4 regions of the Mesorhizobium sp. M0243 genome follow, and region 3 is predicted to be linked to each of the others. Evidence: predicted binding sites of a transcription regulator. Region 3 holds the regulator's gene; each other region holds the start of a gene.
What was found. The regulator PhoB, encoded in region 3, activates phosphate uptake and scavenging genes when phosphate is short. The targets are predictions, from matches to a motif close to TGTCATNNANCTGTCAT.
Positions count from the first base shown of each region.

Region 1: phnF (phosphonate metabolism transcriptional regulator PhnF) is a predicted target of PhoB. The motif match lies at 2,790-2,806, and genes of this name have one in related genera.
Region 2: NKJ11_RS05180 (RNA degradosome polyphosphate kinase) is a predicted target of PhoB. The motif match lies at 3,418-3,434, and genes of this name have one in related genera.
Region 4: olsB (l-ornithine N(alpha)-acyltransferase) is a predicted target of PhoB. The motif match lies at 2,803-2,819, and genes of this name have one in related genera.

Region 1 covers NZ_JAMYSF010000008.1:50,955-58,132, reverse strand. Annotated here, with positions in the region: gene NKJ11_RS12920 (ABC transporter permease) at 1-640, shown strand, start outside; gene NKJ11_RS12915 (zinc-binding alcohol dehydrogenase family protein) at 707-1,723, shown strand; gene phnF (phosphonate metabolism transcriptional regulator PhnF) at 2,003-2,752, opposite strand; gene phnG (phosphonate C-P lyase system protein PhnG) at 2,885-3,346, shown strand; gene phnH (phosphonate C-P lyase system protein PhnH) at 3,346-3,957, shown strand; gene NKJ11_RS12895 (carbon-phosphorus lyase complex subunit) at 3,961-5,073, shown strand; gene NKJ11_RS12890 (hypothetical protein) at 5,076-5,279, opposite strand; partial or broken gene NKJ11_RS12885 (alpha-D-ribose 1-methylphosphonate 5-phosphate C-P-lyase PhnJ) at 5,345-6,172, shown strand; gene phnK (phosphonate C-P lyase system protein PhnK) at 6,307-7,083, shown strand.
Region 2 covers NZ_JAMYSF010000003.1:208,893-216,070, reverse strand. Annotated here, with positions in the region: gene NKJ11_RS05205 (amino acid ABC transporter permease) at 1-141, shown strand, start outside; gene NKJ11_RS05200 (amino acid ABC transporter ATP-binding protein) at 222-971, shown strand; gene NKJ11_RS05195 (TIGR02117 family protein) at 1,082-1,750, shown strand; gene NKJ11_RS05190 (FAD-dependent monooxygenase) at 1,851-3,089, opposite strand; gene NKJ11_RS05185 (zinc-finger domain-containing protein) at 3,109-3,354, opposite strand; gene NKJ11_RS05180 (RNA degradosome polyphosphate kinase) at 3,601-5,802, shown strand; gene ppx (exopolyphosphatase) at 5,802-7,178, shown strand, end outside.
Region 3 covers NZ_JAMYSF010000017.1:65,246-72,423, reverse strand. Annotated here, with positions in the region: gene NKJ11_RS21455 (type I secretion system permease/ATPase) at 1-541, opposite strand, end outside; gene eglC (endo-1,3-1,4-beta-glycanase EglC) at 586-2,010, opposite strand; gene phoB (phosphate regulon transcriptional regulator PhoB) at 2,474-3,163, opposite strand; gene phoU (phosphate signaling complex protein PhoU) at 3,180-3,887, opposite strand; gene pstB (phosphate ABC transporter ATP-binding protein PstB) at 3,914-4,732, opposite strand; gene pstA (phosphate ABC transporter permease PstA) at 4,750-6,066, opposite strand; gene pstC (phosphate ABC transporter permease subunit PstC) at 6,063-7,178, opposite strand, start outside.
Region 4 covers NZ_JAMYSF010000008.1:110,719-117,896, reverse strand. Annotated here, with positions in the region: gene acuI (acrylyl-CoA reductase (NADPH)) at 1-306, shown strand, start outside; gene NKJ11_RS13185 (response regulator) at 444-2,702, shown strand; gene olsB (l-ornithine N(alpha)-acyltransferase) at 2,883-3,758, shown strand; gene NKJ11_RS13175 (trimeric intracellular cation channel family protein) at 3,887-4,519, opposite strand; gene grpE (nucleotide exchange factor GrpE) at 4,632-5,267, opposite strand; gene NKJ11_RS13165 (hypothetical protein) at 5,507-5,707, shown strand; gene NKJ11_RS13160 (hypothetical protein) at 5,805-6,182, shown strand; gene NKJ11_RS13155 (fatty acid desaturase) at 6,311-7,178, shown strand, end outside.

The DNA.
Region 1 (7,178 bases), on a different contig from region 3:
CGTCGCCATCGGCATGTTCCACGGCTTCGGCATCGTCAAGATGGGCCTGCCGCCCTTCATCATCACGCTGGCAACGCTGACCTCGCTGCGCGGCATCGGCCTTTTGATGACCAACGGCAATTCGATCAACATCAACAGCGACACCTTCACCGCCTTCTCGCGCAATTCCTTCATCGGCATCCCCAACCTGTTCTGGATGGTGATCCTGGTCGGCATTCCGGCCTATATTTTCCTGCACCACAGCCGCTGGGGCCGATACCTGTTTTCGGTCGGCTCCAACGCCGAGGCCTCGCGCCTGTCCGGCGTCAATGTCCAGCGCACCATCTACATGGCCTACACGCTGTCGGGCCTGTGCGCCGCCTTTGTCGGCGTGCTGCTGGCGGCCCGCATCGGCATCGGCAACCCGACGCAGGCCGAGGGCTGGGAGCTGCAGGCGATCGCGTCTTCGGTCATCGGCGGCACCTCGCTGTTCGGCGCCGTCGGCTCGGTGCATGGGCCGCTGCTCGGCGCCTTCATCCTGGCCACCATCAACAACGGCGCCAACCTGCTCAACGTCAACTCGTTCTGGCAGCGCATCATCACTGGCGCGCTGATCATCATCATCGTCTACTTCGACGGCCTGCGCCGCCGCGGCAAGTAGCGATCCCGCAATCAACCGCCGGCCCGCCACACCAACGGGCCGGCGATTTCATGACTGGATTAGCGCATGAAAGCCGTCCTCTGCCGTTCGCCCGGCGATCTTGTCCTTGAAGACCGGCCCGCACCAGAGGCACCGCCTCCCGGCTGGGCGCTGGTGGCGGTCAGCCATGTCGGCATCTGCGGCACCGACTACCACATTTTCGAGGGCAAGCACCCGTTCCTCGCCTATCCCCGCATCATGGGCCATGAGGTGTCGGGAACGATCGTCGAGGCCGGCGACGGCGTCGATCTTGCCGTTGGTGAGCCCGTGGTGATCAACCCCTATCTTTCCTGCGGCAAGTGCATCGCCTGCCGGCACGGCAAGCCCAATTGCTGCGTCAGGATCGAGGTCTTGGGCGTGCATCGAGACGGCGCCATGTGCGAACGGATTCTGGTGCCGGCGCAAAATCTCTATCCCGCCAACGGCCTTTCGCTGGCCGACGCCGCCGCAGTCGAGTTCCTGGCCATCGGCGCGCATGCAGTGCGGCGCGCCCGCGCCGACCCCGGCGCCCGCACGCTGGTCATCGGCGCTGGCCCGATCGGGCTCGGCACCGCCATCTTCGCCCGCATCGCCGGGCTCGACGTGACGCTGCTCGACATGAGCAGTGAAAGGCTCGCCTTCGCCGCAAATGAGCTTGGTTTCCAGACCCTCGACGGGTCGCGCGGCGCGGTGCCCGATCTGGTCAAGGGAGCGACATCAGGCGAAGGCTTCGATGTCGTCTTCGACGCCACCGGCAACACCCAATCGGTGCAGTCGGCTTTCGCCCATGTCGCGCATGGCGGAACGCTGGTGCTGGTCTCCGTCGTCAAGGACGACATCAGCTTTTCCGATCCGGAATTCCACAAGCGCGAGATGACGCTGATCGGCAGCCGCAACGCGCTGCGCGCCGACTTCGATCACGTCGCCGCCTCGATCCGCAACGGCGCCGTGCCCCTGGCCAAGCTCGTCACACACCGCACCACACTCGCCGGCACGCCGCGCGATCTCGCCCGCTGGGCACACGAGAAATCCGGCCTGATCAAGGCTGTGATCGAGGTCGGATAGAGGCGCCTGTTCGACACGAATTCGGAGATCGTTGAGCGCCCAACTTGGTAGATCTGATGCTTTGGCGACTAGCCGCAACATCCATCGCTTCGTCATCCTATGGCGGAGCGAGGAGCGAAGCGACGCGGCGCAGACCATAGGATCCATGCCGTGACCTGAGAGCGTTGCTTCGGTGCAGAATTCTGCGCCGCTGCGCTCTTCGCCCGAGATCGCGGCATGGATCCTTGGGTCTCCGCGACGGAGCTGCGCTCCTGCTTCGCCCAAGGACGACGACGTTAGCTACAGCGCCGACAGCTTCAGCTCCACCCGCTCGGCCGGGAAGCGCGACTCGGAAAACTGGATCGGCTGGCCGTCCGGCGTGACGTTGACGGCAACCGTGACCAGCACGATGGCGCCCGGCAGCAGGTCGAGGTCGGCAAGGTCCGCCGCATCGGCATGGCGCGCCGACAGCACGGTCGATTGCCGGAGATAGTCGTCGATGCCGAAACGCGCCAGCGATGCGGTGATCGAGCCGGTTTGCGCCATCGCGGCATCGATGCCGGCAAAGCGCCGGGCCTCGAACCAGCCGGCAGCACGCGACACCGGCCGTCCGTCGGCTTCGCCGCGCGTTTCCAACCGGATCACATCGGCTCCCCTGGCAAGGCCAAGGCCCTCGGCAACGCGCTGGCTGGCCGGCTCGATCGACGAGGCGAGCAGGACGATGTGCCGTTCCGTCGTTTGCCCTTGCAGCCCTGTCGAAAAGCGTGTGCGCGCGCCGATCGGATAGGACAGCCGCTTGCGCGACAGTACGAAGGTGCCGCGCCCCTGCTCGGCCCGCAGCACGCCTTCCCTTACAAGGGCCGATATGGCGCTGCGCACCGTGTGACGGTTGACGCCATAGCGTTCTGCCAGCGCCACCTCCGGCGGCAACGCTGCATTCTCCGTGAAATCGCCGATGGCGATCGCATGCAGGATCTTGTCGGCGATCTGCCGCCACAGCGAAACGCCACTGCGCCGCTCGATGCTGTCCGCTGCCAGCCGCCCGACTATCATTGCCCCAACCTTCCAGCGCCCAGTCTTATATCGCTGTCATCCACCCGTCATGGACACGCGTTAGATAATAGGTATAATTTGTATAGTTGTCTATATCAATAGACAAATTGACAAAGAGGAATGCTGCTGATGCGAGGACAGGAAGCCCGCGACCAGGCCGAGCGCAAGGCCGCCATGGCGACACTGGCGCAATCCAGCGGCGATGACATCGTCCGGCTCTGGAATGAAGCCGGATTGCCTTCGGAAGCAGAACTGCTGCGCGGCCCCGAGACCGGGCTGGTCACCGTGCGCGGCCGCATCGGCGGCGGCGGCGCGCCCTTCAACGTCGGCGAGGCGACCGTCACCCGCGCCACCGTCCGGCTGCCCTCCGGGCAGGTCGGACATTGCTATGCGCTTGGCCGCGACAAGCAGAAGGCGAAGCTGGCGGCCATCGCCGACGCGCTGTGGCAGGACCCTGCCCGCCGCAATGAAGTCGAGACCGGACTGATAGCGCCCCTGCGGTCGGCTCTGACCGCAGCGCATGAAAAACGCCGCGCCGAGACGGCGGCAACGAAGGTGGATTTCTTCACCATGGTTCGCGGAGAAGACTGATGGACATTGCAGCGCAATCGATAGAGGGCGGTTTCGCCGATCCGGTCTTCAATGCCCAGACGGTGTTCCGCGCCGTCATGGACGCAATGGCGCGGCCAGGCAGCGTGCAGCCGCTGCCGGCCTTCGCCCGCCCGCCGGCGCCGCTCTCGGCGGCCGCCGGCGCCATCGCACTGGCGCTGTGCGATAACGACACCCCGCTCTGGCTCGACCAGACCCTGCAAGCTTCCACCGCGATCAGACCCTGGCTTGGGTTCCACACCGGCGCGCCATTGGCCAACACACCGGCCGATGCGCATTTCGCCTTCATCGCGGCCCCGGCCGAGATGATGTCGCTCGATGGTTTTTCGCAGGGCACCCAGGACTATCCCGACCGTTCGACCACGCTGATCCTGCAAGTCGGCGATCTCGTGTCCGGCACGCCGCTGTTGCTCGAAGGTCCCGGCATCGAAACCAGCGCCACGATCGCGCCGGCACAGATACCGCGCCATTTCGTCGAGCAGTGGAAGCAGAATAACCAGCGCTTTCCGCGCGGCGTCGACATCATACTCGCCACATCAGATGGCATTGCCTGCCTGCCGCGCACGACGCGCATCAAGACAATGGAGGCGTAAAAAATGTATGTCGCGGTAAAAGGTGGCGAAGCCGCAATCGCCAACGCCCACAGCCTGCTTGCCGACCGCCGACGCGGCGACCGTTCGGTGCCGGCCCTTCGCCTCGACCAGATCGTCGAGCAGCTGGCGCTCGGCGTGGATCGGGTGATGAGCGAAGGCTCGCTCTACGACCGTGAGTTGGCGGCACTCGCAATCGTCCAGGCGCGCGGCGACCTGATCGAGGCGATCTTCCTGGTGCGCGCCTATCGCACCACGCTGCCGCGCTTCGGCTACACCAGGCCCATCGACACCGCCGGCATGCTGGTCGAGCGGCGCGTGTCGGCGACCTATAAGGACCTGCCCGGCGGCCAATTGCTCGGGCCCACATTCGACTACACCCACCGGCTGCTCGATCCCGAGCTTGCCGTCGGCGCCGACGTCGCCCAGCCCTTGCTGCGCGAGACGGAAGCGCAAGCCATGCCGCGCGTATCGGCGATCCTCGCCCGCGAAGGCTTGATCGAACCGGACGGCGACATGCCGCAGGACCATGTCCCCGGCGACATCACCCGCGAGCCGCTGGAATTCCCGATGGCGCGCGACATCCGCCTGCAGGCGCTGTCACGCGGCGACGAGGGCTTTTTGCTGGCGCTCGGCTATTCCACCCAGCGCGGCTATGCCCGCAACCATCCCTTCGTCGGCGAGATCCGCATCGGCGAGGTCGAGCTTGAGCTCGACGTGCCCGAACTGCCCTTCGCTGTCCCGCTCGGCACTGTCCGCGTCACCGAATGCCAGATGGTCAACCAGTTCAAAGGCTCAGCCAAGGCGCCGCCGCAGTTCACCCGCGGCTACGGCCTGGTCTTCGGCCAGAGCGAGCGCAAGGCGATGGCGATGGCGCTTTGCGACCGGGCGCTGCGCGCCTCCGAACTCGGCGAGGATGTCGTCGCCGCCGCGCAGGACGAGGAGTTCGTCATTTCGCATTCCGACAACGTCCAGGCGACCGGCTTCGTCGAACATCTGAAGCTGCCGCACTATGTCGACTTCCAGGCCGAACTCGACCTCGTGCGCCGCATGCGCGCCGAACACGACGCCCGCGGAAATGCCGACATGCTGGAAGACAAGAAGGAGGCGGCGGAATGAGCCTAGTCGCCCGACCCGCCATCACCGCCACCGCTGTCGTGCGAATGGTCGCCATGCCCGCCACTGTAGCCGCCGCCGATGCCAACGCTCTCGCCATGCGCGCCTTCCCTGGCTGCGGGAAAAACCATTCTTCGGAGGATAAACGCGACCACGCCGACGAACGCCAGCAGCAGAATTCCGATATGCAGCCAAGCGGTCTGGGTCATCCGATTTCGCCCCTGTTTCCGCGTCCTGGACGCCGATTCAATAGCACAATGTGGATGTGATCGCCATGACCGACATCGCCACCTACAACTTCGCCTATCTCGACGAGCAGACCAAAAGGATGATCCGCCGGGCGATCCTCAAGGGCATCGCCATTCCCGGCTACCAGGTGCCGTTCGCCTCGCGCGAAATGCCGATGCCCTATGGCTGGGGCACCGGCGGCGTCCAGGTCACCGCTTCAATCATCGGCCCCCATGATGTCTTGAAGGTGATCGACCAGGGTGCCGACGACACCACCAACGCAGTCTCGATCCGTGCCTTCTTCAAGAAGGTCGCCAACGTCGCGGTGACCACCGACACAGCCAGCGCCACCATCATCCAGACCCGCCACCGCATCCCCGAGCGTCCGCTGACGGCGGGCCAGGTGCTTGTTTATCAGGTGCCTATCCCTGAGCCGCTGCGCTTCCTTGAACCGCGAGAGACCGAAACGCGCAAGATGCATGCGCTGGAGGAATACGGCCTCATGCATGTCAAGCTCTACGAGGACATCGCCAAACACGGCCGCATCGCCACCACCTATGCCTATCCGGTCAAGGTCGAGGGCCGCTATGTGATGGACCCGTCGCCGACGCCGAAATTCGACAATCCCAAGATGCATCGCTCACCGGCGCTGCAGCTGTTCGGCGCCGGCCGCGAAAAGCGCATCTATGCGGTGCCGCCGTTCACCGACGTGGTCAGCCTCGACTTCGAGGATCATCCGTTCGAGGTGCAGACCTTCGACCAGCCCTGCGCGCTGTGCGCGGCCGAGAATGTCTATCTCGACGAGGTCATCCTCGACGACCATGGCGGCCACATGTTCGTCTGCTCGGACACAGACCATTGCGAGAAGCGGCGCAACGCCCCTACCTCCCCCTTGTGGGGAGGTCGCGCCGAAGGCGCGGGGGGTCTTGACCAATCTACGGCCCACTCAACCCCCACCCCGGCGCTGCGCGCCGACCCTCCCCACAAGGGGGAGGGTAAGGAGAAGCAATGACCGACGAACCGCTGCTGCGCGTCTCGGCACTTTCCAAATTCTACGGCTCGCGCGTCGGCTGCGACAACGTCTCCTTCGACCTGTGGCCGGGCGAAGTCCTGGCTGTGGTCGGCGAGTCCGGCTCCGGCAAGACGACATTGCTCAACTGCCTGTCGACGCGGCTGCTGCCCTCCTCCGGCACCGCCAGCTACCGCATGCGCGATGGCCAGTTCCGCGAACTCTACCGCATGAGTGAGGCCGAGCGCCGCTTCCTGATGCGCACCGACTGGGGGTTTGTCCACCAAAACCCGGCCGACGGCCTGCGCATGACGGTATCGGCCGGCGCCAATGTCGGCGAGCGGCTGATGGCGGTCGGCGACCGCCACTACGGCAAGATCCGCGCCACCGCGGTCGACTGGCTGTCGCGCGTCGAGATCGACGAGGACCGCATCGACGACGAACCGCGCGCCTTTTCCGGCGGGATGCGCCAGCGCCTGCAGATCGCCCGCAACCTCGTCACCGGCCCGCGTCTGGTGTTCATGGACGAACCGACCGGCGGCCTCGATGTCTCGGTCCAGGCGCGCCTGCTCGATCTGTTGCGCGGGCTGGTCACCGATCTCGGCCTGGCGGCCATCGTCGTCACCCATGACCTTGCCGTGGCGCGGCTGTTGTCGCAGCGCATGATGGTGATGAAGGACGGCCGCGTCGTCGAAAGCGGCCTCACCGACCGCGTGCTCGACGACCCGCGCGCGCCCTACACCCAGTTGCTCGTTTCCTCGATTCTGCAGGTTTGACGATGAAGTCTCAAAGCGCGTGTTCGCGAAACCTTGGCGCGAGGCACCCCCCTCTGGCCTGCCGGCCATCTCCCCCGCAAGGAGGGAGATCGGCT
Region 2 (7,178 bases), on a different contig from region 3:
TCCGATGCAAACTGGGCAACCGCGCAGACGGCGAGGTCCGGCCTGATCTTCGCGGCCTTCGTCTTCTGGCTGTTCTGCTTCGGCATGTCGCGCTATTCAATGTACACCGAACGCCGGCTCGACACCGGCCACAAACGTTAAACAAAAGAACAAGGGGACCCCCTGTCATGGCCACCGAAAATGCCGTCAGCGCCGAAGAGATCAAGGTCAACGCCGCCAAGATGCAGATTTCCACCACCGATGTCGCCATCGACATCATCGCCATGCACAAATGGTATGGCGAGTTCCATGTGCTGAAGGACATCAACCTGAAAGTGATGCGCGGCGAGCGCATCGTCATCTGCGGCCCCTCCGGCTCCGGCAAATCGACGATGATCCGCTGCATCAATCGCCTGGAGGAGCACCAGAAGGGCAAGATCATTGTCGACGGCAAGGAATTGACCAATGATCTCAAGAAGATCGACGAGGTGCGCCGCGAGGTCGGCATGGTGTTCCAGCACTTCAACCTGTTTCCGCATCTGACCATCCTGGAGAACTGCACGCTGGCGCCGATCTGGGTGCGCAAGACGCCGAAGAAGCAGGCCGAGGAAATCGCCATGCATTTCCTCAAGCGCGTCAAGATCCCGGAACAGGCCAACAAATATCCCGGCCAGCTTTCCGGCGGCCAGCAGCAGCGTGTGGCGATTGCCCGCTCGCTGTGCATGAACCCGCGCATCATGCTGTTCGATGAGCCGACCTCGGCGCTCGATCCGGAGATGATCAAGGAAGTGCTGGAGACCATGGTTGGCCTGGCCGAGGAAGGCATGACCATGCTGTGCGTCACTCACGAGATGGGTTTTGCCCGCAAGGTCGCCAACCGGGTGATCTTCATGGACCAGGGCCAGATCGTCGAGCAGAACACGCCGGCCGAGTTCTTCGACCACCCGCGCCACGAGCGCACGAAGCTGTTCCTGTCGCAGATCCTGCACTAGGCCTCGACGGCCACGAAGAGCCCGGCTGAAACACTGCCGGGCTCTTTTGCGTATGGGATAACAGGCGGGCGTTCGTGTCGCGCCGGAGCGCGTTTGCAGGGCCGCCTTTCATGAAAAGACTGGGACGTTTTCTAGGTCTTCTGTTGGTTGTCGTCGCACTCGCCGTGACGACGGGCACCTTCGTGCCACGGCCGCTGTGGCCGGCGGCCGCCGCCATGCCCGCCGCGACGCACCACATCCTGGTGCTGAACAATCCGATCCACACCGATATCGCCATCCCGGTCGATGACGCCGTGCGCCGGCGTTTCCATTTCCTGGTCGACGCGGGCATACCGGCCGACAGGCCGGAGGTCCGCTACATCGTCTTCGGCTGGGGCGGCCGCGCCTTCTACCTGGAGACGCCGACATGGTCCGAGTTGAAGGCGGTGCCGGTGATGAAGGCACTGACACTCGACGCCTCGGTCATGCATGTCGATGTCGCCGGTGACATCGTCGAACCGCGCCCTGATATCGCGGGGTTCGACATCACTGAGGATCGGTTCACGGCGTTGCTCGATTTCATCGATGCGAGTTTCCAGCGGGGACCGGAAGGCCCGATCCTCGTTCTGGACGCAGCCTATTCCAGGTTCGACGCCTTCTACGAAGGCAATGGCCATTTCAACGCACTGGTCGGCTGCAACACCTGGACGGCGGCGGCCTTGCGCATCGCCGGCCTGCGCACCGGCTGGTGGAACCCGCTGCCTGTATCGCTCGGGCTGTCGATGAGCTTGTATAATTAGCGTGAGCATTCCGCGAATTGGCGTCGCGTTCCTTCACACCCCCCTCTGTCCTGCCGGACAGAGGGGGGTGCTGTCCCACCAACCGATTGTGCTTGTACGCTCAGCGTCGAATGATCTTCTGAGCCTGCCACCCATAGAGCCAGTCCAGATCCGCCGCGAGTTTTTCCGACGAGCGCACCTTCAGGAACACATTGCGCGCAATCGCCACTGGACCCACGGCATGCCAGGCCAGCCGGTTGACAGCGCCGCGTCGGGCGACCTGCGCGACACGCGGCCGCCGTGACTGCTCCCAGACGGCAAGCGCGGCCAGAGGATCGGCAGGGAAGTCGGCGATGATGTCGGCAAGCGTCGCAGCATCCTCGATCGCCATCGCCGCACCTTGCGCCGCGAACGGGGTCATCGCATGCGCGGCGTCGCCGATCAGCGCGATGTTGCCGGTCGTCCAAGGTTGTTTGCTGTCGACCGTGTGGATCGGCCATGCGGTCCACGGGCCGGCCTGCTCGACCAGGCGGGCAAGTTCTGCCGCGGTGCCGCGCAGGGCGCTGCTCAGGATCCCGGCGTCGGCGTTGCCGGACCAGCCCTCGGCAATGCGGTCGCCCCTGGTGAAGGCCGCGAGATTGAAGGCCGCACCCTTGCTGACGGAATAAGCGACCATATGGAAGCCAGGATGCAGGAAGGTGGTGACGCAGTCCCTGGCGCCGATGGCGGCAAAGCTCTGACCGGCGGCGCTCTCGGCCGCGACGGTGGCGCGCCAGGCCAGTTCGCCGGAGAAATGGTTTCTTCGCGAAGCCGACCCCTTGGCCGAATCGACAAGTGCGCGCACCGACGACCAGACGCCATCGGCCCCAACCAGCAGGAAGCCCTCCGCCTCGACGGTTTTGCCACCGATCTCGGCCGTCGCGGTGATGCCGTGCGGGCCGGTGTCAACGCCGCCCATGCGGGCGCCGGTGGTGAGATGGATATCCGGTATCTCGGCAGCGCGCGCGGTCAGTGCGCGCTGCAGATCGGCCCTGTGCGCGACGAGATAAGGTGCCTGCCAGCGCGTTTCGGCGGCTTGCCCCAGCGGCACGCGCGCCAGTTCGCGCAAGGTCGCGGCCTCCTTCAGCACCACGGCTTCCGGCCGCACCGCCGCCGGCAGCAGCCGGTCGAGTACGCCAAGCTGGCGAAGGATGCGGGTCGCGTTGGGAGAAAGCTGAATGCCGGCGCCTGCCGCTTCCAGGCGCTGCGCCTGTTCGAACACCCGTACCGAGTAGCCGCGTTCGGCGAACGCCAGCGCTGCGGTCAATCCGGCGACACCCGCCCCGGCGATGACAATTTGCCGGGAGCGCGTGTCGTTCATCGGGCTGGTCGCGAAAGACTCAGGCGGCCTGTTCTATGTAGATGCAGCCGGCCGGCAGCGTTTCGGTTGCCTTCAGCTTCGGCGAATAGCGGTAGAGCGTCGAGCAATAGGGACAGACCTTTTCGTTGTCGTCGCCCATGTCCAGAAACACATGCGGGTGGTCGAAAGGCGGATTGGCGCCCGTGCACATGAATTCCTTCACGCCGATGTCGATTGCCTGATAGCCCGCATCGTTCTGAAAATGGGGAATGGAACCGCCTGCCATCGTCGTCTCCTTAACGCAGTCTCGTCTGCATCTGGATCATATCAGGCCTCTTTGCAAGTTCGATGAAATGAAACTGTCGCAAAAGCCTGTCAGAGGATAAGTTAAGCCGGTTAACGCATGGCCCCGAAGACCGACACCGGTTTTCGGCAAGGACCATGCGTCGCCTTGGAGTGGTAGAGCGTCCTTTGCGCGTCCTGAATGACGCGCGGCGCTTTAGCTGGCTGACGGTGTGGAAGAGCGGGAATCATGAACGAACTGAAGCCGGTGCAGAACGAATTCGTGGATGTCGAGGTAGCTCGTCCGGAGGGCGGCAATCCGGACCGGTTTGTCAACCGCGAGTTTTCCTGGCTGCAGTTCAACCGGCGCGTTCTCGAGGAATCGCTGAACCTCAATCATCCGCTGCTGGAGCGCGTCCGCTTCCTGTCGATCTCGGCCGCCAATCTCGACGAGTTCTTCATGGTGCGCGTCGCCGGCCTCGCCGGCCAGGTGCGCGAGGGCATCACGCTGAAGAGCCCTGACGGCCGCACCCCCGAACAGCAGCTCGAACAGCTGCTGCGTGAGGTCGAGCGGCTGCAGGAAGACCAGCAGAAGAGCCTTTCGGCGCTCACCGTGCTGCTCAACAAGGAAGGCATCGAGAGCATCACCCGCGATGTGCTGACCAAGGACGAGAAAATCTGGCTGGAAGACCATTTCCAGGGGCAGGTGTTCCCGGTGCTGACCCCGCTGTCGATCGATCCGGCGCACCCGTTCCCGTTCATTCCCAATCTCGGCTTCTCGATGGCGCTGCAACTGCGCCATCGCAAGAACGGCGAAGAGATGAGCGCGCTGCTGCGCCTGCCGGTGGCGCTGAAGCGCTTCATCCGTCTGCCGGACCGCAAGCATCACGTCCGCTTCATCCCGCTGGAAGAGGCGGTCGGCCTCTACATCGGCAAGCTCTTCCCCGGCTATGAGGTCAAGGGCTCCGGCACGTTCCGCATCATTCGCGACAGCGATATCGAGGTCGAGGAGGAGTCCGAGGACCTGGTGCGCCTGTTCGAAACGGCGCTGAAGCGGCGGCGGCGCGGTTCGGTGATCCGCATCGAATTCGACAGGCTGATGCCTGATGAATTGCGCGACTTCGTCGCCGGCGAGCTTGGCGTGTCGTCCAGCCGCATCAGCGTCTTGACCGGTCCGTTGGCGCTCAGCCAGATTTCCGAGATCGTCGCCGTTCCCCGCGACGACCTGAAATTCACGCCCTACAATCCGCGTTTTCCCGAGCGCATCCGCGAGCATGGCGGCGATTGTTTTGCCGCCATCCGCGAGAAGGACATCGTCGTCCATCACCCCTACGAATCGTTTGACGTCGTGGTGCAGTTCCTGCGCCAGGCGATGGCCGATCCGGAAGTGGTGGCGATCAAGCAGACGCTTTACCGCACCTCCAACGACAGCCCGATCGTGCGTGCGCTGGTCGACGCGGCCGAAGCCGGCAAGTCGGTCACCGCGCTGGTCGAGCTCAAGGCGCGCTTTGACGAGGAAGCCAACATTCGCTGGGCGCGCGACCTGGAGCGCGCCGGCGTGCAGGTCGTGTTCGGCTTTCTCGAGCTGAAAACCCATTCGAAAATGTCGCTGGTGGTGCGGCGCGAGGACGGCAAGCTGCGCAACTACGTGCACCTCGGCACCGGCAACTACCATCCGGTAACGGCGCGCATCTACACCGACCTGTCCTTCTTCACCACCGATCCGACGATCGCCAGCGATGTCGCCCAGCTGTTCAATTTCATCACCGGCTATGCCGAGCCGACGGATGAAATGCGGTTGGCGATCTCGCCGTTCACGCTGAGAAGTCGCATCCTGAAGCACATTGCCGACGAGATTGCCTACGCGGTGCAGGGGAAACCGGCGCGCATCTGGATGAAGATGAACGCACTCGTCGATCCGATCATTATCGACGCGCTCTACGATGCCAGCCGCGCCGGCGTCGAGGTCGACCTGGTCGTGCGCGGCATCTGCTGCCTAAGGCCGCAGGTTCCGGGCCTGTCGGAAAACATCCGCGTAAAATCGATCGTCGGCCGCTTTCTCGAGCACAGCCGCATCTATTGTTTCGGCAACGGTCACGGCCTGCCGTCGGACGAGGCGATCGTCTACATCTCCTCGGCCGATCTGATGCCGCGCAATCTCGACCGCCGCGTCGAAACCATGGTGCCGATCACCAATCCAACTGTGCACGAACAGATCCTTGGCCAGATCATGCTGGGCAACATCATGGACAATCAGCAAAGTTTCGACGTATTGGCTGATGGAACCTCCCGGCGCGTCGTGCTGGAGGAGGGCGAGGAACCGTTCAACGCGCAGGAATATTTCATGACCAATCCGAGCCTGTCGGGACGGGGTGACGCGCTGAAGTCGCATGCGCCCAAGCGCATTGCGCAGTTCAAGCGCCGCAAGAAGAACGCAGCAGCGTCCGGCTGATGCTGTCTGATTCCCAGGGCCGGTTGCAGGACCGCCGACCGCTGTCCATCATCGACATCGGATCGAATTCGATCCGTCTCGTCGTCTATGAGGGGCTGGCGCGTTCGCCGACCATGCTGTTCAACGAAAAGATGCTGGCCGGTCTCGGCCGCGGCATCGTGTCGACCGGCAAGCTCGACCCCGAGGCGGTGACGCGCTCGATGGAGGAGTTCCGCCGCTTTCGCGCGCTCTCCGACCAGGCCGGCGCCGAGCATATGTATGTGCTGGCCACCGCCGCCGCCCGTGAGGCTATCAACGGTCCCGATTTCATTCACCGCGCCGAGGACGTGCTGAAGACCGAGATTCGTGTCATCAGCGGCCGTCAGGAAGCCTATTATTCCGCGCTCGGCGTCATTTCCGGCTTCCACCCGGCCAATGGCATCGCCGGCGATCTGGGCGGCGGCAGCCTCGAACTGGTCGACGTCAGCGGCGAAGCGATCGGTGACGGCATCACGCTGCCGTTGGGCGGCCTGCGCCTGCAGGACATGGCGAAGAACTCGCTGGCTCAGGCGGCGAAGATCGCGCGTGACGAACTGGCGAAGGCGAAGCTGTTGAAAGGCGGGCAGGGCCGGCCCTTCTACGCCGTCGGCGGCACCTGGCGAAATCTTGCCCGGCTGCACATGGAAATGACCAACTATCCGCTTGGTGTCATGCACCATTACGAGATCTCGGCCGAAAGCGCGGCGAATTTCCTCAAGCAGGTGGCCAAGGCCGAGATCGAGAAGGTCAAGGGCATCGAAGGCGTTTCCAAGAACCGCCGTTCGCTGCTGCCCTATGGCGCCGTCGTGCTGCAGGAGATCATGGCGGCGATGCAGCCGTCGAAGATCATCGTTTCGGCTCTGGGTGTACGCGAAGGCTTTCTCTATTCGCTGCTCGACGAGGCGGAGCAGAAGGCCGATCCGCTGATTTCGGCCTCGGAGGAACTCGCCCGCCTGCGCTCACGCTCCGTCGCCCATGCGCATGAGCTCGTCGACTGGACCGCCAAAACCTTTGCTGCCTTCGGCATCGACGAGACCGAGGACGAGGCGCGCTACCGCCACGCGGCCGCATTGCTGGCCGACATCGGCTGGCGCGCGCATCCCGAATATCGCGGCAAGCAATCGCTCAACATCATTGCGCACGCCTCCTTCTTCGGCGTCGACCATCCCGGCCGTGCTTTCCTGGCCATGGCCAACGCCTATCGTCACGACGGCATCTTCAACGAAGCCATCGCCCCCGAGATCAAGGCGCTGGCGCCGCCGCGTTATCTGGAGCGGGCGCGCGTGCTCGCCGCGATGATGCGCGTCGTCTACCTGCTGACGGCGTCGATGCCCGGCATCATGCCCAGGCTGAAATGG
Region 3 (7,178 bases):
AGCGTTCCGCCGACAAGGCATCATTCTTGCCGATGGCAAACTGATTTGCCACGACCAGCGCAAGCAACAGACCAGATCCCGCCAGCGTAAGCCAGAACAGCAAAGGATGGATGAGGTACAGCAGGGCGAGGAAGAACGGAGCAAACGGCAGGTCGAACAAGACCGCCGCGCCACGTGACCTGATGAAGGCGCATACCGAGGCAAGGTCGCGCAGTGGAGGCAGGGCTGCTCCCCCGGCGTACTTAGCCTCCAGCGAGACGGCGAATGTCCTCGCGCCCAGTCTGTTGTCGACAATGGCTGCAACGCGCTGCGTGTAAACGGAGCGGACCGCATCGAGGAGACCGAGAAAGGCGAGTGCGAGAACCGCGATAGCAGAGAGGTAAAGAAGCGTCTCGACGCTGGAGGAAGGCAGGACGCGGTCATAGACCTGCAACAGATAAAGGGGGATCACCAATAGCAGGATGTTGATGAGGAACGAAAAAACACCGACATCGGCGATGGCGCGCCTCAAGACTGCCCGCAGATCAGACCGTGCAATCATTCCCGCGCTCCTAACGGCTCATGGCCCCAACATAAGGGCGTCGCTTAGACCGAATGGTCGCCGGCGATGTCCAAGGGGTGGTGCTGCAGGTCGTCCAGCGTATAGGCGCGGATGTAGTCGATCTTCATCTCCGCTGGCGTAGCCAGATGGTCAGGAGGCTGGCCGGCAATGCCGCCCACCGCGAGATTGGCCAGCATATACATGGGATCGTGCATGTCGGCCGGCGTCGCTGCTTGAGCGACCTTTACACCATCGTAGGTCCAGACAAGCTCATCCTTCGTCCAGAGCAGGCCATAGGTGTGGAAACCGTCGGTATCCGCAACGTTCACCGTTGACGAAACCTTCGTGTGCGCTCCCGTCTCATTGGAATGCGCCGTCATGTAGAGCGTGTTCGGGTCCTGGCCGCGCGTTTCGACAACGTCCAGCTCCGGCGGCCACGATCCGTCCTCCGGAAGCAGCCAGAACGCCGGCCAGGCTCCGGCTGTTTCAGGAAGATCCGCCCGCATTTCGAAATAGCCGTAGGTTTGCGAGAAGGTGTCGTGGGTCGTCAGGATCCCCGAGGTGTATTCGTAGTTGTTGATCAGAGGCTTGATGTCCTCCGGCGCCTGCGCGGCGGTGATGGTGAGGACGCCGTTCTCAACGCTGAACGGATGGACCGAACTCGTCGGGCCATAATTGGCGTCGATATACCACTGCAACTCACCATTGCTGCTCAACGTGCTGCCGTTCGGCGCTCCCCACCAGAAATTGGAATTCCAGGTGCCGTCCTGCCCGTCCCGAAGGCTCAGCGTGTTGAAATCGTCGGAGAAGGACAGCGTCATTGCGGACTTGTCTATCGGAAGTTCGAACTGGGTGGGCTGCAGCTTGTCGATGGTCGTATTCTTGAACACCAGGATTTCGTCGGATCCGAGGTTCAGCATCACGTTCGATTCCACTTGGACCATCTGTGAACGGACGGCATCGAACGAAGTGAAATCGTAGCCGTTAAGGCGGAGCGCATCGGTCGCACCGAAATCGAAGATAAGATCGCTTCCATTACCTTTGGAGATGGCGAAAGTATCGGCGCCATCGCCGCCGATCAGGACATCATTTCCCTTGCCGCCATCCAGCGTCTGGTGACCTGACCCGCCCTTGATGATGTTGTCCAACGCATTTCCGAACGCAAATCGGTTGGTGCCGGTAACGACGAGGTTCTCGAAATTGTCAGGGAGCTTGTAGCTCATCCATGTGTCGATCGTGTCGATCCCTGCCCCAGGATCCTCGACCACCTTGTTGTTGGTGGAATAGAGATGATAGTAGTCGTCGCCGGCGCCACCGTGGATCGTGACAGTGACGCCGGTGTCTCCCCAGAAGGAGTCGTTGCCGGAGGTGCCATGCAGTTCCGGTCCAGACCCGGTGGCCGAGAACCAATGAGTGGAAGCGCCGGTGTAGGCAAGAGGGATGCCTTTGGCGTTTAAGACCGTGCTCATCAGAAATCCTTCCTCATGGTGTCCGACCTGGTCAAAGGTCCGGCGACCGCTCCCAAAGCAACGCTGCAAGGAACGAGATCGTTCCACGGAATCGTCATTCGATCCGAGACCGCAATAATCGGAAGGCGGATAATGAATAAGGAGGTGATGGCTCAATGTAAATTGAAGCAATTTAGTAAAATCGTATATTTATGCAGAACACACGTCGTTTAACGAACGTATATCTAAGTTAACTCAAATTTATTCTTGCATGGCTTTCTGGTCGGAGTCTGCGGGCAAGATGGCGACGTACCGCCAAGAGCGGTCATCCTCATCAGGTTTCGAATGACCGCATTTGGGCCAAAGCGTCACGTGCTCGCTCCCCATCGATGAGACGAGTGCAACATTCCACTCTTCGCGGCTGTTGGCGACCACGTGCTAATCGAGTTTTCCCGGTCACGATCTATCGGGACGGAACAGCCACCTAGTCTTCCCTGATCGCGTAACCCGCCCCACGGATGGTGCGGATGACATCAGGCATGCGGCCGTTGTTGACCGCCTTGCGCAGCCGGCCGACGTGCACGTCGACAGTGCGTTCGTCGATGTAAATCGTCTCGCCCCAGACATTGTCGAGCAGCTGGCTGCGCGAGAACACGCGGCCGGGGTGGCGCATCATGAATTCGAGCAGGCGGAATTCGGTCGGCCCGAGCCGGATCTCGCTCTTCTTGCGATAGACCCGGTGCGACTCGCGATCGAGCACGATGTCGCCGACCTTTAGCACGCTGGACAGCACTTCCGGCTTGGCCCGGCGCAGCAGCGCCTTGACCCTGGCCATGAACTCCGGCGTCGAGAACGGCTTGACCAGATAGTCGTCGGCGCCGGTCGACAGGCCGCGCACGCGGTCGCTTTCCTCGCCTCGCGCGGTCAGCATGATGATCGGCAGCCGCTCGGTCTCTGGGCGCATTCGCAGGCGCCGGCAGAGTTCGATGCCGGAAACCGCCGGCACCATCCAGTCGAGCACGAGAAGGTCGGGAACGTTCTCCTGCAGCCGGATTTCGGCCTCGTCGCCGCGCGTCACCACCTCGACCTGGTAACCTTCGGATTCAAGATTGTAGCGGAGCAGCACGCCTAGCGGCTCCTCATCCTCCACCACCATGATGCGTGGTGCGATCATCGGCTGGTCACCCCTGTTATGCCGCTGGCGCGGACATTGCCGTCTCGTCCTGCTTCGGACGATTGGCTGGCAGCTGCGTGCCGGTCAAAACATAGTAGGCATTTTCGGCGATGTTGGTCACGTGGTCGCCGATCCGCTCGAGGTTCTTGGCGCAGAACAACAGGTGCGTGCACGCCGTGATGTTGCGGGGATCTTCCATCATGTAGGTCAGCAGCTCGCGGAACACCGAGGTGTATTTGACGTCGATGCGTTCGTCATTGTTTCTGAGCGTGGCAAGCGCTGCCGGGTCGGCGGCGGCGTACTCGTCGACGACCCCCTGCACCTGGATCAGCACCAGTTGCGCCATCGCGTCGATCGAATGCGAAAGGTCGTGCGGCGTGACACTCAGCCCGACAGTGCCGACGCGCTTGGCGATGTTCTTGGCAAGGTCGCCGATGCGCTCAAGGTCGCCGGCCATGCGGATCGAACCGACCACCGCACGCAGATCGTTGGCCATTGGCTGGCGCTTGGCGATCAGCGTGATGGCGCGATCGTCCAGCTCGCGCTGGCGTGCATCCATGATGGCATCATCGGAAACCACGCGCTGCGCCAGCGCATTGTCCGAATTGAGCAAAGCCCTGGTCGAGCCACTGACCATCGAGCGGGCGAGATCGCCCATGTCGCGGATCAGCTGGCTGATCTGCTCCAGATCCTCATCGAAAGATGCGACGGTATGTTCACCCATGATCTTCGTCCCTCGTATGCCTGAGCTCAGCCGAACCGGCCGGTGATGTAGTCCTGGGTGCGTTTGTCGTCGGGGGTGGTGAACATCTTGTCGGTGGCGCCCTCCTCGACCAGATAGCCTAGATGGAACATCGCGGTGCGCTGCGACACGCGCGCTGCCTGCTGCATCGAATGGGTGACGATGACGATGGTATAGTTCTGACGCAGTTCGTCGATCAGTTCCTCGACGCGAGCGGTGGCGATCGGGTCGAGCGCCGAACACGGTTCGTCCATCAGGATCACCTCGGGTGACACGGCGATGGCGCGTGCAATGCACAGACGCTGCTGCTGGCCACCGGAAAGACCCGTGCCAGGTTCTTGCAAACGGTCCTTGACCTCGTTCCAGATCGCCGCCTTCTTCAGGCTCGACTCTACGATCTGGTCCATGTCGGCCTTGCGCTTGGCCAATCCGTGGATGCGCGGACCATAGGCAACGTTCTCGTAGATCGATTTGGGGAACGGATTGGGTTTCTGGAACACCATGCCGACGCGCGCCCTGAGTTCGACGACATCGATGTTCTTGTCGTAGATGTCTTCTTCGTCGAGCGTTATCTTGCCGGTTACCCGTGCTGAATCGATGGTGTCGTTCATGCGGTTGAGGCAGCGCAGGAAGGTGGACTTGCCGCAGCCGGAGGGGCCGATCAGCGCCGTCACCTGGTTCAGGCGGACGTCGAGATCGACGTCGAACAGCGCCTGCTTCTCGCCATAGAACACGCCGACCTTGTCGCCGCGCATTTTGATTACTTCGTTCGACTTCATCTTGTCGCCCACTGCGTTTTCAAGGGACTGTTCGGTCATGATGTTCATACCAAGATGCCTTTTTTCTACCAGCGCCGCTCGAACCGACGCCGAAGCACGATCGCGGTGATGTTCATGGCCATGAGGAAGACGAGCAGGATGATGATGGCGCCGGACATACGCTCGACGAAGGCGCGTTCGGCCTCGTTCGCCCACATATAGATCTGCACCGGCAGCGCGGTGGCCGGATCGAAAGGCGTCGTCGGTGGATCGGCGACGAAGGCGACCATGCCGATCAGCAGCAGAGGCGCGGTTTCGCCGAGCGCACGCGCCAGACCGATGATGGTGCCGGTGAGGATGCCGGGCGCGGCAAGCGGCAGGATGTGCTGGAACACCATCTGCATCTTGGAGGCGCCAAGACCGAGAGCTGCCGAGCGGATCGACGGCGGCACCGCTGCAAGTGCGGCTCGCGTCGCGATGATGATCGTCGGCAGCGTCATCAGCGTCAGCACCAGGCCGCCGACGAAGGCGGCAGAGCGCGGCATGCCCAGGAAATTGATGAACACCGCGAGGCCGAGCAAGCCGAAGACGATTGACGGCACTGCGGCCAGATTGTTGATGTTGACCTCGATAAGGTCGGTAAAACGGTTCTTCTTGGCGAACTCCTCCAGATAGATGGAGGCGGCGACGCCGATCGGCAGCGCCAGGAGCAACACGATCACCATCATATAGAACGAGCCGATGATCGCCACGCCCATGCCCGAGGTTTCCGGGCGGCTGGAGGCGCCGTAGGTGAACAGGCCGCTGTTGAAGTGCTCGGCCATCGCGCCCTCGGCCTTGAGCTTGTTCATCCAGGTGATCTGCTGGTCCGAGACCTTGCGTCGCGCTTCCTCGACGCTGAGGTCGATCTGACCCTTGAAAGCCGAGTCGAGATTGGCGGCGGCGAGGATGTTGACGTCGCGCGTCGTGCCGATCACGGACGGATCGGCGGCAACGATGTCGCGCAACTGGACGCGGGCGCCTTCCGACAGGAAGCCCTTGAGCTGCTTGATCGCCGGCTTGTCGTCGGGATTGATGCCGAGCTTGGCCACCAGCGCGTTTTCGGCGAGCTTGGGATAATTCGCCTTGATCAGAACGCTCGGATCGGTTGCGCGTTTGCCGGAAGGATCGATCACCTTCTCGTCGAACGAGATCGGCAGTGATACCGTCGTCTGCCAGAAGGCGGTGTAGCCTTTCGAGACGATGGTGATCAGCATGATTGCCAGGAACGCCAGGCCTACGGAAATCGCCACGACGCCATAGATGCGGAATCGGCGCTCGGCAGCGTAACGGGCCTTCAGGCCGATGTCGCGGCGCGGATGGGCCGCCGCCCTGACCATCGTATCCATGGAAATGTCGGTCATTCGTACTGCTCCCGATATTTGCGCACGATGTAGAGCGCGACGATGTTCATCACCAACGTCAGCGCGAACAGCGTCAGGCCGAGCGCGAAGGCGACCAGCGTCTGCGGCGAATTGAACTCGAGGTCGCCGGTGAGCTGGTTGACGATCTTGACGGTGATGGTCGTCATCGCCTCGAACGGGTTGATGGTGAGGTTGGCGGCGACGCCCGCCGCCAGCACGACAATCATCGTTTCGCCGATAGCGCGCGAGGCAGTCAGCAGGACGGCGCCGACGATGCCGGGCAGTGCAGCCGGCAGGATCACCCGCTTGATCGTCTCGGAGCGGGTCGCGCCGAGGCCGAGCGACCCGTCGCGCATGGCGCGCGGCACCGCGGTTATGATGTCGTCCGAAAGAGAGGACACGACCGGGATCAGCATGACGCCCATGACCAGGCCGGCGGTGAAGATGCTCTGGCCCTGGATGAAGGGCGAACCGCCGGTCAGTGCCGCGGACAGGTCGCGCAGGAATGGCCCAAGCGTGACGACGGCGAAGATGCCGTAGACGATGGTCGGTATGCCGGCCAGCAGTTCAAGCGCCGGCTTGACCACCGAGCGCACCCTGGGCGTTGCGTATTCGGCCATGTAGACAGCCGACATCAGCCCCACCGGCACCGCAACCAGCAGTGCGACGGCGGCGATGTAGAGCGTGCCCGCAAGAAGCGGGATCAGGCCGAACTGGCCCTGGCTGCCGCCCGAACCGGCAGCGGCAAAACGCGGATCCCAGACGGTGCCGAAGAAGAAACTCATCGGCGAGACGCTTTCGAAGAAGGTGATCGTCTGGAACAGCATCGAAAGCACGATGCCGATGGTGGTCAGGATGGCGATGGTGGAGGCGGCAAGCAGCCCCCACAGCATCAGCCTCTCGACATTGTTGCGTGCCCTGGCGCGCGGCTCGATCTGCCTGAGCGCATAGAAGGCGCCGGCGATCGAGGAAACGAGAATGACAATGGCGCCGAACAGGCCGAGCCGGTCCTGGACCTTGTTCGCCTCGACGGCGATCGGGATCATGTAATCCTGCGTGTCGCTCGCCAGTGCCACACCCTTGGCGGCGAGCAGCGGCTGCAACTCGGCAAA
Region 4 (7,178 bases), on a different contig from region 3:
ACGCTGGCCAATGTGCTCTCGATGACCTCCTATGGCGGCGCGGTCGCCGCCTGCGGCCTGGCCGGCGGCATGGACCTGCCGACCAGCGTCGCGCCCTTCATCCTGCGCGGCGTCTCATTGCTCGGCATCGATTCAGTGATGGCGCCGAAAGCAGTCCGCCTCGAGGCATGGCGCCGCATCGGCACCGACCTCGATCTTCAGAAGCTCGCCAGCCTGTCCAGCACCATCGGGTTCGACGGCATCGTCGATGCCGCGCGCGACATCGTCGACGGCAAGATCCGCGGCCGCGTCGTCGTGGATATGTGACTCCGCCCAACTGCCGGAAGGGATGGAATCGCCAGATCTGCGGCAAACCCGCCGCGCCTCGGCAAAAAGCGCTCATCCGCTAAAATTCGAACGATCCGCCGCAATTTTCCATAATCTCTGTCTGGCAAGGATTTCGCATGATCGCGGAATCCGGCAGCCAACAGGCGGACACTGGCGACGACGTCGATGCGGTGCTCCCGCCGGTGGTGCCCGAGCCGGAATTCTCCAGGCGCGAAAGCCTGCCCTTTCTGACATTCGTCGCCATCGTGGTGGTGGCCGGGCTGGCGCATCTGACCGGGGCACCAATCTTCATTAGCGTCGCATTGCTGGCAACCGGTCTTGCCGGTCTTGCCCTGCATCTGCGCGCCAGGCGGAGCGAACATCGCACCTCTGCCCTTCTTGACGAAACCACTGCCCGCAGCCGCGCCGAGATCGAGACGCTGGCCGACCGCATGTGGGAGATGCAGGAGAGCGATGAGCGCTTTCGCGGCCTGATCGACGCGCTTGGCGATCTCGTCATCCATCGCGACCGCGATGGCTACATCGTCTATGCCAACAAGGTCTTCGCCGATCTCGTCGAGATCGACCAGCGCGACCTTGCCGGCAAGACCCTGGCAGAACTGGGCATCGAGGTCGGCATGGTTCCCGATGCCGCCTTTTCCGACCATGAGTGCCTGAGTTCCACCGATGTCTCTATCAGCACGCCGAGCGGGCAGCGCTGGTTCTCCTGGATCGAACTGTCGGTGCGCGACAAGGACAGCGGCGCGGTTTCGCACCGCGCCATCGCCCGCGACATCACCGCCCGCAAACGCGCCGAATCCTCGCTGATCACCGCACGCGAACGGGCCGAATATGCCAGCCAGGCCAAATCGCGCTTCCTCGCCACCGTCAGCCATGAAATCCGCACCCCGATGAACGGCATCATGGGGATGGCCAGGTTGCTCGCCGACACCAGCCTGTCGCCGGAGCAGCAAACCTATGTCGGCGCGGTCTCGACCTCGGCCAGCGCATTGCTTGCCCTGATCGAGGATCTTCTCGACTATTCCAAGATCGAAGCCGGGCGTTTCGACCCCGAGCCGCAGCCGATGTCGGTGCGCGAGATCGCCGACAACATCATCGAATTGCTGGCAGCGCGGGCTTTCGCCAAGGATATCGGGCTGGGTTGCCATGTCGAACCCGACGTGCCGCAATTGATCACCGCCGATCCGGGCAAGGTGAGGCAGGTGCTTCTCAACCTCATCGGCAACGCCATCAAGTTCACCGACAGCGGCGGCGTGCTGGTGAGCATAGCATGCGCACGCACCGAAACCAGCGACCGCATATGCTTCACCATCGCCGATACCGGTCCGGGCCTGCGTGATGCCGACCTGGAGCGCATTTTCGAGGAGTTCGAGCAGGCCGACGGCACGTCGACACGCACACATGGCGGGGCCGGCCTCGGCCTTGCCATCTCCAGACGCCTGGTGGCCGCCATGGGCGGCACGATCTCGGTATCCAGCCGGCTCGGCCAGGGATCCGAGTTCGTCTTCGAAATCCCTGCGATAGCGGCCACCGAAGCGCCGCAGGGCCACCAGAATGCTCTCTCGGGCAGACGCGCGGTGATCCTGTCGAAGAACGCCGTCGAGGCCGACGCCATCGCCCGCACCATCCGCGCCAATGGCGGCGCGGTCGACATCGCCACCACTGCCGCACAGGCCGCGCCTTTCGCCGCCGGCTGCGATGCGATCCTGGTCGATGCAGCGATGGAAGAAGGCGACGGAAGGCTGCTCAAGCGCCTGCGCCAAAGCGGTTTCTCCGACTGTGAGGCGATCACGCTGATCGCGCCGACCGATCGCGGCATGCTTGGCGAGTTCCGAGCCAGCGGCTACGCAACCTTCCTGGCCAGACCGGTGCGTGGCGGAACACTTCTGCGTGTGCTGTTGAGCAGCCATGCTCCGAGCCTCGGCCCGCCGCAGCCGGAAAGGCGCGGCGCGCCGACGCTGCGCGCCGTCGGCAACCGCCAGCGCGGCCTGTCGGTGCTGATCGCCGAGGACAATGACATCAACGCCATGCTGGCCCGCGCCACGCTGCTGAAGGCCGGGCATCGCGTCAAGGTGGTCGGCAACGGCAAGGCCGCCGTCGAGGCTGTCACCGGCGCCGCGCACAAGGACCGCTTCGACGTGGTCTTGATGGATCTGCACATGCCGGTCATGGACGGGCTGGACGCGATTGCCGCCATCCGCCGCCATGAGGAAGAAAGTGCAGTGCGGCCGGTGCCGATCATGGTGCTGTCGGCCGACAGCCAGGAAAAGACCCGTCATGCGGTGTTGGCCCATGGCGCCAGCGGCTTTGTCACCAAGCCGCTCGACCCCGAGGCGCTGGTCAATGCTGTCGAGGGGCAGGTCGTCGCGGCCTGAGCTTTCCACCGTCATTCGGCACGGGCGATCACTTAAACGTAGCCGGTTGATCGTATTCGCCAGCCGACGAAGTATTGCCCATGACGTCGTATCACGGTACTGTCACAATCCTGTTGCACCTACACCGTATCCCCGTGCCAAGAGGGATGGCTCGAAGGAGAATCACTCGTGCATACAGTTATGCCGGAATGTGACACTCGGCCGAACGCCAGCAGCGCCTTGCTTGCCGGACGTAACGTCGATTCCGTCATAAAGGGCGCTGCGCTGGGCCGTATAGGCAATCTTGAAGTGCGGCTCGCTCGCAACGAGGCCGAGATCGCGGCCGCGCAGGAAGTGCGCTACCGGGTGTTCTACGACGAACTTGGCGCCAGGAAGGACCTGTTCCAGGCCCATGACCGCCGGGACGCCGATCGGTTCGATCCGCTCTGCGACCATCTGCTGGTTTTGGACACCACGCTTTCCGGTCCCGAACATCGCCGCATCGTCGGCACATATCGGCTGCTGCGGCAAGAAATCGCGGCCACGGCCGGTGGCTTCTATTCCGAAGGTGAATTCGAGCTGACCAAGCTCATCGCCCGCCACCCCGGCCAGCGTTTCCTTGAACTCGGCCGCTCCTGCGTGTTGCCGGAATACCGCTCGAAGCGCACCATCGAGGCGTTGTGGCAAGGCATCTGGGCTTACATCAATCATTACGAAATCGGTGTGATGACCGGCTGCGCGTCCTTTAACGGCACCGTGCCGGCAGCGCATGCCGAGGCGCTCACCTACCTCGCCCACCACTGCCGGACGAACTCGGCCTGGGACGTGCGCGCGGTGTCCGGGCGCTATTGCTCGATGGATCTGATGCCGATCGAGGCCGTCAATGCCAAGGCGGCGATCGCCGCGATGCCGCCTTTGGTCAAGGGCTATCTGCGCGTCGGTGCCCGCATCGGCGATGGTTGCGTCATCGATCGCGAATTCTCGACGGTCGATGTGTTCGTCGTGATGCCGGTCAAGGAGATCGGCGCACGCTACGTCAACTATTATGGCGGCGAAGCCCAGCGCTTCGCGGCGTGAGATTGAGTAGGCAGTAGGCAGTAGGCAGTAGTGATGACGCCACGATTAAGCTCCTGTGACTACTGATTATTCCCTATTCCCTATTCCCTATTCCCTATTCCCTATTCCCCATTCCCTATTCCCTCTCTTCACGGAATATCTTCCGGCCGCCTGCCGGGTCGGCTCTTGTAGGACGGAAACGACCAGCCGAATTTGAGCGCACCACCGCGCACGAGGAACGCCGCCGCAAAACCGGCGAGGTCCGAGGCGAGCGGCGGCAGTCCGGCAAGTTCGCCAAGCGTGTAAAGGCCGGCACCCGCAAGGGCCGCCGTAACGTAGATCTCGGGCCTGAGCAGCACAGATGGCTCGCCGGCAAGGAGATCACGCAAAATGCCGCCGAAAGTGGCGGTGAGCACGCCGGTGATGACGGACACGACCGGCGAGCCTGTAATCGCAAGCCCCTTGGCCGCGCCCATCACCGAAAAAGCGGCGAGCCCGACGGCGTCGAGCCAGAGCAGCCATTTCCAGCGCGATTCGACACGATGCGCGCCGAAGAAGACCAGCACCGCAACCGCGGCGCAGACCAGCACATAGCCGGAGTTGGCGACCCAGAAAACCGGCAGGTTGAGGATAACGTCGCGAAGCGTGCCACCGCCTATCCCGGTGACGCTGGCCAGGAACAGGAAGCCGATAATGTCGAGTTGCTTACGCGAAGCCGCCAGCGCCCCGGTCGCCGCGAAGACGGCGACACCGGCATAATCAAGAAGCGCGATAGGGTTCATGAGGCCAAGGCAGTAGGGATTAGGGATTAGGCAGTATGAATAGCACGAAGCCGCGCGATGATACGACTGCCCTAGTTTCCTACTGCCTACTGCCTACTGCCTATTCCCTGCCTCACGCATCTTTCTCGGCCTGTTCGTTCACCGGCCCCGGCTCGACCGGTGCTTCAGCGGCGGCGAACTTTGGCCCGCCCTTGGCGACGCCCACCATGGCCGGGCGCAGCACGCGGTCGCCGATCGAATAGCCCGGCTGCACGACCTGGACCACGGTGTTGGCCGGGACATCCGGATTGGGCACTTCGAACATCGCCTGGTGGAAATTGGGATCGAACTTCTCGCCTTCAGGCGCGAGCTTCTTGACCCCATGCCGTTCCAGCGCCGACAGCATGGCGCGCTCGGTGAGGTCGACGCCTTCGATCAGCGCCTTGAAGCCGGCGTCACCCGATGCCTTGGCCTCGGCGGGAATCGCATCCAGCGCGCGGCGCAGATTGTCCGACACCGACAACATGTCGCGGGCGAAATTCGCGACCGCGTAGGTGCGCGCATCGTGCACATCGCGCGCCGTGCGGCGACGCAGGTTTTCCATCTCGGCCGCCACGCGCAGCGCGCGGTCCTTCAGCTCTTCATTTTCCTTCAGCAGCCGCACAAGGGCTTCATAATCACCGTCGGTGCTGCCTTCCGTGCGCTCGACTGTGGGCTCGGTCGCCTCGACTTCATCGGGCGCGCGTTCGTCTTTTGCCTGGTCGCTCATCGCCGTTTCCCGTCAATCTCGAATGATGTGGATTTTGTGCCCGATATCGATGTTTGGCGGCCAAAAATCAAGGGGTAAGCGACTATGGAAGCCGCCGGCCAAGGCCGGGCAATGACAGGCAAGACATTTCGACTTTAATTCAAATTTTACCTTAACCGCCGGCTTTGCTTGCCACACAGGCATGATGGGGGAACCATTCTCTTGCTGCAGGAGTTTCGAAGCCGAGACAGGATTTTGAGATGATGACCCGCAACATGGGCGAACAGACAGAGGGGCTGGCCATCGAGATCAGGCGCCAGTTCGGCGCCGAGGCGGTGACCCGCTTTCTGCGCACCTTGCCGGCCTTCCGCACCGAGGCCGACATCCCCGACCGGCTCAGAGAACTGCTCGACCGCCTCGATGGGGCGGAGCGCGGTGACATCGGCTGGCGCCGGCCGTAACGCAACAATCGATCTTGGCAGCAAACCTCCTATCGGCAATAGCCGTGGAGAGCCGAACCATCTAAGGATAGATGGGTTGGTTCAAATGGAGGACGTAATGCGCAAGGTTTCGATTACCTCATCGCTGATGGCGCTTGTCGGCCTCGGCGCCATCACCTTGGCGGCCTTTCCGGCACAAGCAGACAATCTGCAGCTGCAATTGGGCAAACATGGCCCGCGGCTGAAGCTCATGGAAGATTGCGACCCCGCCTACGACGATTGCGAAGGTCCCCGTCGCGACGATCGGCGCGACCGGCGTCAACGAGGCTGCACGGAAGACCGGGCTCTCGACAAGGCAGAGCGAATGGGCATCCGCCGCGCAAGAATTGAGTCCATCGGCCGCCGGGAGATCACGGTCCGCGGCAGACAGGGTGGCGACCGCGTGCGCGTGACTTTTGGCACCGAGCGCGGCTGTCCTATCCTCGATCGCGAATAGCGGTCGACGTCATCAGCAGGTTGAGCTGGCGGTTGGCTGGCTCGACCGCCAAGCCACGCGACAATTACGCACAGTAATTTTGCGTGATGTTGCCTTGCGGCGGCGAAGCACCGCGCCTATGCTTCCTGATGAACATGATTTCCCCTGAGGCGGTGGCCAACAGCAAGCGCGCCTGGCTGAAGATTCTCGCCCGCTACAAGAAGCCCGACAGGCGGCGCAGCGCCGTCGAACTCGCCATCACCCTCATTCCATTCGCCATACTCTGGGGACTGTCCTCGGCGGCTTATGCCTATGGCCATTGGTGGGGACTGGTCCTCATCCTTCCCGCGGCCGGGTTTCTGGTGCGCATCTTCATGATCCAGCACGACTGCGGCCACGGCTCCTTCTTCGCCAATCGCTACGCCGACGACTGGATTGGCCGCGCGCTCGGCATCCTGACGCTGACGCCCTACGATTGCTGGCGGCGTGCCCACGCGACGCACCACGCCAGCGCCGGCAATCTTGACGAACGCGGCATGGGCGACATCCGGACGCTGACCGTTGCAGAATACCGGCAGATGTCGTGGCGAGGCCGCCTCGCCTACCGTCTCTATCGCCACCCGCTGGTGATGTTCGGGCTCGGTCCGATCTGGCTGTTCATCTTCGAGCAAAGGCTCCCCGTCGGCATGATGCGCGGCGGCCTGACCCCTTGGGTGTCGTCGATGACCACCAATCTTGGCATCGCGGTCGCAGCAGCCATCCTCATCTGGTTCGTCGGCCCGGGCGCTTTCCTGGTGGTCCACCTGCCGATCGTCATCCTCGCCGGTTCGGCCGGCATCTGGCTGTTCTACGTCCAGCACCAGTTCGAGGAAACGGAATGGGCGAAGGATGCCGACTGGGAATTCCAGCACGCTGCCCTGCACGGATCGTCCTATTACGATCTACCGCCGGTGCTGAACTGGCTCACCGGCAACATCGGTGTCCATCACGTCCATCATCTCTCCGCCAAGGTGCCGT